Regions from separate parts of the Listeria grandensis genome, predicted to be linked through region 2. Evidence: predicted binding sites of a transcription regulator. Region 2 holds the regulator's gene; the other holds the start of a gene.
The links. Region 2 encodes LexA, which represses DNA repair genes until DNA is damaged. Its sites were predicted from a motif close to CGAACATATGTTCG; they were not measured.

Region 1: the regulator LexA is predicted to act here: its motif matches at 1,165-1,178, upstream of recA (recombinase RecA).

Annotation. Positions count from the first base shown of each region.
Region 1 covers NZ_JAASUG010000002.1:30,512-33,948, reverse strand. Annotated here, with positions in the region: gene HCJ54_RS02790 (competence/damage-inducible protein A) at 1-1,034, shown strand, start outside; gene recA (recombinase RecA) at 1,348-2,397, shown strand; gene rny (ribonuclease Y) at 2,646-3,437, shown strand, end outside.
Region 2 covers NZ_JAASUG010000002.1:158,427-161,863, reverse strand. Annotated here, with positions in the region: gene HCJ54_RS03390 (MerR family transcriptional regulator) at 1-338, shown strand, start outside; gene glnA (type I glutamate--ammonia ligase) at 397-1,734, shown strand; gene lexA (transcriptional repressor LexA) at 1,793-2,407, opposite strand; gene yneA (cell division suppressor protein YneA) at 2,571-2,900, shown strand; gene mscL (large conductance mechanosensitive channel protein MscL) at 2,977-3,432, shown strand.

The DNA.
Region 1 (3,437 bases), 130 kb from region 2:
TTACGAAACAAGTTTTAGCATCATATTTAACAAAAGGAATTATTTATGACACAGACCATTTATCCAAAATTGAAAGCTTTTTTGCGGCAAGAAATGACAAAATGTCAGAAAACAACAAGCGTCAAGCAGAGATCATTGAAGGATCGCATGTGTTATCAAACGAATTCGGCTTTGCAGCTGGCATGTTTTTAGAAACCGATTCCCACACCTATGTTTTACTACCTGGCCCTCCTTCAGAAATGCAACCGATGTTTACAAAATATGCGAAACTGCTGTTACTAAAAAATAGCGAGCACGAAATTGTATTAGAATCCAAGATATTACGTTTTTTCGGCATTGGTGAATCCAAACTAGCAGATGACCTGAAAGACTTAATTGCTACACAGACAAACCCAACGATTGCGACCTATGCGGGCGAAAATGAAGTCGTGATTCGGCTGACAGCTTCTGCAAAAACAAGAGAAGAGGCTTTACAGCTTATTGCAACATCAGAAGAAGAAATCATTAAGCGGGACGGAGCATACATATACGGCTCTGGAGAGGTCACCCTCGTTGATTTAGTGATTCAGCAGCTTATGGATGCCAACATGACTATTTCAGCAGCTGAGAGCCTCACAGCTGGCTTATTTCAAGCGGAATTAGGTGGCACAACAGGAATTTCTAAGATTTTTAAAGGTGGGATGGTCACATATAGTAATGAAATGAAACATGAGTTACTACACGTCTCCACAGAAACGATGGAACAAGAAGGCGTTGTCAGCCAAGCTTGTGCAATGGAGATGGCAGATAACATTCGGAAATTATGCAAGACAGATATAGGAATTAGCTTTACCGGTGTAGCAGGTCCAAAATCATTAGAAGGTCATCCAGTTGGCACTGTTTGGATCGGTCTAAGCGTTGTAGACTATCCCACGCTTGCCTATCGCTATACATTCAACCGAGATCGCAATTACAATCGTCGCCGAGCTGTAAAAGAGGGTTTTGCGCTGATTAAAGCTTTTTTGGATGAAAAATTAGAGAAAAGTGAGAAATAAGGGGTTAAAACTTGATCCAATAGGGATAAAAAAAGGTTAGACGAAACCTTGTAAACCCGCTATAATAAAGGCATGGCGAGGAAGCGAATTTGATCAGTATGAGATGAAAATGGCGAGCAATAAAAAAATACGAACAAATATTCGCTTTTTGCTTGTGTATCTTAAAAAAATAAGGTATAGTATCTATAGGCAATAAAAACAGACCGTAAATCAACACGTCACTTCTATCACAAGGAAGCGTGCAAGTTGATGCATACGTTGAAGATTGTTTTTATGGATTAGATATTATAGATAAAGACTAGGAGGCAATAATGTGAGTGATCGTCAAGCGGCCTTAGATCAGGCGTTAAAACAAATTGAGAAACAATTCGGTAAAGGTTCCATTATGAAGTTAGGGGAACAATCAGACCACAATATTTCTACAATATCCAGTGGTTCATTAGCACTTGATATTGCATTAGGAGTCGGTGGTTATCCACGTGGGCGTATTATCGAAGTATACGGACCAGAAAGCTCAGGTAAAACAACCGTTGCGCTACACGCGATTGCAGAGGTGCAAGCACAAGGTGGGACAGCCGCATTTATTGATGCTGAGCACGCGCTAGACCCAGCTTATGCGAAGAACTTAGGCGTTAACATTGATGAACTACTATTATCGCAACCAGATACAGGAGAACAAGCGCTAGAAATAGCAGAGGCGTTAGTTCGTAGTGGTGCCGTTGATATCCTAGTTATCGATTCCGTAGCAGCACTTGTGCCACGTGCTGAAATCGAAGGTGAAATGGGAGATTCTCATGTCGGTTTACAAGCGCGATTGATGTCCCAAGCACTGCGTAAACTATCTGGTGCTATCAATAAATCCAAAACCATTGCGATTTTCATTAACCAAATTCGTGAAAAAGTAGGTGTTATGTTTGGTAACCCTGAAATAACACCAGGTGGACGCGCGTTGAAATTCTATTCGACTGTTCGTCTAGAAGTAAGACGTGCAGAACAGTTGAAACAAGGTACAGATGTTATTGGTAATAAAACCAAGATTAAAGTAGTCAAAAACAAAGTAGCACCACCGTTCCGTGTTGCTGAAGTGGATGTTATGTATGGCCAAGGTATTTCGCGCGAAGGTGAACTTGTTGATATGGCGTCAGAAATTGATGTAATCAATAAGAGTGGTTCATGGTATTCTTATAATGAAGAACGCATCGGTCAAGGTCGCGAGAATGCTAAACAATATTTGAAAGAGCATCCTGAAATTCGTGATGAAATTTCCAAACGTGTTCGTCAAGAATACGAAATCGATGTAAAACCTAACTTTACAGAAGACGCTTTACCAGAAGAAATCGATTTACTTGATGAAGATAAATAAAAGAAGCGAAGAAAAGCCACCCAATCGCGTGATGACTGGGTGGCTTTTTTGATATAATCTCTTAATTTAGTGAAGTTTTTTTTGATTCCGTTTACATCTTAGCGCTTTCCTTGACAATAGATGGATTGACCTATAGAATTAAATTGTATATTTTACATTTAAAAATGAAAAAATACACGCGTGTCAGGAATATTTCTGGCAACCGACATAACCATTAAAAAGAATTGAATAGCAAAGGAGGTGTAAGGATGGAACTCGTAATCACAATCATCTCCAGCTTGCTTTTCTTGATCGTCGGTCTGGTTGTTGGTTCTCTAATTTATAAATCAAGCTCCGAACGGAAATTGGCAGCTGCCAGAAGTACGGCTGAATTAATCACGGAAGACGCTAAAAAAGAAGCAGAAACCATGAAGAAAGAAGCATTGCTTGAAGGAAAAGAGGAGAATCATAAGTTACGTACTGAAATCGAAAATGAACTTCGTGGGCGAAGAGGGGAACTACAAAAATCAGAAAATCGCTTATTGCAAAGGGAGGAAAACCTCGACAGAAAAGATACTTCTTTAAGTAAAAGGGAAGCAACTCTTGAAAGAAAAGAGGAGAGTATCAGTAAACGTCAACAACATATTGAAGAAAAGGAAAGCACAGTTGAAGAGATGATCGAAAAACAACAAGTAGAGCTAGAAAGAATATCTGCCCTTACAAAAGACGAGGCGAAGAATGTTATCTTGAGCCAAGTAGAAGAAGAGTTAACACATGATACAGCCGTAATGGTAAAAGAATCTGAAACTCGGGCAAAGGAAGAAGCAGATAAGAAAGCGAAGAACATTCTTTCTCTAGCGATTCAACGCTCTGCAGCAGATCATGTTGCCGAAACAACAGTAAGCGTTGTGAATCTACCAAATGATGAGATGAAGGGTCGAATTATTGGGCGTGAAGGCCGTAATATTCGTACACTCGAAACACTCACTGGTATCGATTTAATCATCGATGATACGCCAGAAGCAGTTATCCTTTCCGGATTTGATCCTGTTCGCCGTGAA
Region 2 (3,437 bases):
CTCTTTTTCCGATAGGTCCTGTCATGAAGCTTACAGATCTTACCGCACGTCAAATACGTTATTATGAGGATCAAGGATTAATTCATCCAGCAAGAAATCAAGGGAATCATCGTTTGTACTCGCTTCAGGACATCGATATACTGCTTGAGATTAAAGACTACTTAAATGATGGTCTGAATATTGCGGGAATTAAGAAAATGTACCAAATGCAGCAAGAGGAACAAAAGTCACCGCTCACCGATGAGGATGTGCGTAAGATTTTACGAAAAGAAATGCAACAAGCAGGCCGTTTTGTGAAACAAGATGCTTCTGGGAAACAGCAATTACCGAGATTTTGACACACGATATTTACTTTTAAAAAGTTTATATAATATCAATTATTGGGAGGATTTAATTATGACGACATCGTATACTAAAGAAGACATTTTTCGCTTCGCAGACGAACAAAATGTGAAATTCATCCGCTTGCAATTCACGGATATCCTAGGAATTATTAAAAACGTGGAAATTCCGGTGAGCCAACTAGGTAAAGCATTGGATAATAAGATGATGTTTGATGGTTCCTCTATTGAAGGTTTTGTCCGTATTGAAGAATCGGATATGTACTTATTCCCAGACCTTGCGACGTGGGTAGTATTCCCATGGACAGCGGAGAAAGGGAAAGTAGCAAGACTTATTTGTGATATTTATAATCCAGACGGAACGATTTTTGCGGGAGATCCTCGTGCTAACTTAAAACGTGTATTAGCCGAAATGCATGATTTAGGATTTACAGATTTTAACTTAGGACCAGAGCCCGAATTTTTCTTATTCAAGTTGGATGAGAAAGGGAAACCAACGCTAGAATTGAATGATAATGCCGGTTATTTCGACTTGGCGCCAACTGATTTAGGCGAAAATTGTCGTCGTGACATCGTGTTAGAGTTAGAAGAAATGGGCTTTGAAATTGAAGCGAGCCATCATGAAGTTGCACCTGGTCAACACGAAATTGATTTCAAATATGAGGATGCGGTCACTGCTTGTGATAATATCCAAACATTCAAATTAGTCGTAAAAACAATTGCTCGTAAACACGGCTTGCATGCAACGTTTATGCCGAAACCATTATTTGGTGTCAACGGCTCTGGAATGCATTTCAATATGTCCTTATTCAATGAATCTGGCAATGCTTTCTTTGATGAAAACGGAGAAGAGCAACTAAGCGAAACAGCTTACCAATTCTTGGCGGGTATGTTGAAGCATGCACAAGGCTATACAGCTGTAACTAATCCAACGGTCAATTCGTTTAAGCGTCTAGTGCCAGGTTATGAGGCGCCTTGTTACATTGCATGGTCAGGGAAAAATCGTAGCCCTCTTGTTCGTGTTCCAAGTTCACGTGGTTTAAGTACTCGCTTGGAGCTTCGTAGTGTCGATCCAGCAGCGAATCCGTACTTAGCAATGGCTGTATTATTACGTGCTGGCTTAGATGGTATTAAGAACAAATTGACGCCGCCAAAACCAGTAGATCGTAATATTTATGGTATGAATGAAGAAGAGCGTCACGCGCATGGAATTTATGATCTTCCAGAAAGCTTGGCACTTGCATTGAAAGAACTTGTTAACGATGAGGTTATTGTGGATGGCTTAGGTGAACACATTTTAGAGCACTTTGTAGAGGCGAAAATCATTGAATGTGACATGTTTAGAACAGCGGTCCATCAATGGGAACGCGATCAATATATGGAAATATATTAATAGAAAGTACAAAAAGAGCTTTTCCCACCGTGGTGGGAAAAGCTCTTTTGACTTGGCCTTAACGAATGTCGCGGTATAAACCGATCACTTTTCCGAGTATAGATACGTTTCTAAGCAGTAAAGGTTTCATGGAGTCATTCTCAGGCTGTAATCGGAAATGGCTAGATTCTCTGAAAAACCGCTTGCACGTTGCTTCATTATCATCCGTCATAGCAACAACAATTTCGCCGTTATTAGCAGAATTTTGCTGTCTTACGATAACTTTGTCACCATTTAGAATTCCAGCGTTAATCATACTTTCACCATCGATTTCTAACATGAAAATCTCTGTTTCACCGTTAGCCATATACTCAGGTAGTGGAAAATATTCATCGATATTCTCAACGGCAGTAATAGGTATTCCTGCTGTTACTTTACCAATTATAGGAACATTAATAACATGTGGGGTCGCTATGTCGTCTTCCAATGACAAAATTTCAATAGCTCTAGGCTTTGTAGGATCTCTCCTTATCAGACCTTTCCCTTCAAGTCGTGCTAAATGTCCATGAACGGTCGAACTAGAAGCTAAACCAACTGCTTCACCGATTTCACGTACGGAAGGTGGATAGCCTTTGTCTTTTACTTCTGACTTGATAAAGTCATAGATATCTTGTTGCCGTTTTGATAATTTCATTTGTTTCACCCCGTTCACTCTTTCATTACTTCTTTTATTAATCCCAGTATATCAAAGTTTTTTTGGATATGCAAACAATTGTTCGTTTTTTTTATTGACATAACAGAACGAGTGTTCTATAATGAATAAAAAGCGAACATATATTCTTTTGGAGGGATAAACGATGACTTTAAAAACAATTTGGGATCGGTATTATATTGCTATTATTTTTATTATTACATGTTTTGTTTTAGGCGCTGTGTTATTGATAGTAACTGTGAATCAGGCGGAATCTGACTATAACGAGGTCAGTGTTGCTAGTGGGGATTCGATTTGGGGACTAGCGGATGAGTATGCTGGTAAGTATAAGATGAGTAAGCAAGAATTTGTCGCATGGGTGGAGAAAGAGAACCAAATCATCGATGGTAAGTTAACAGCGGGCGAAATGGTTACAATTCCTGTAAAAAGGATGAACTCAGACATAGATAGCTCCATCCAATTAGCAGATAAATAGTTAGTGCACAATACTTTAAAAAACCTGCCTTTTCATGTAAAATAAGCGGTGACAATGATAGAAAAGAGGTTTTTGGATGTTTAAAGAGTTTAAAGCATTTATTTCGAAAGGAAATGCTTTAGGTATGGCGATTGGTATTGTCATCGGAGCTGCGTTTACAAGTATTGTAAACTCGCTTGTGAATGATATTATTATGCCCCCGCTAGGTTTGTTGATAGGGAATGTGGATTTTACAAATCTGTTTATTAGTTTGAACGGGGCGCACTATGATACTTTAAAAGCAGCACAAGCGGCTGGAGCGCCTACCATTAATTATGGGATGTTTATTAATAACGTTATTAGTTTCCTAATTATTGCTTTTTCTGTATTTTTGATTATTAAATTGGTTTCGAAGTACATACCTCTGGAGCCGAAGAAGCCAGCGACGAAAGAATGCCCTTATTGTTTATCGGCTATTCCAGAACAAGCAACAAAATGTTCGCAATGTACTTCTGATTTATCTATAAAAGAAGAGCCAGAAGTTTCTGTATAGGATGG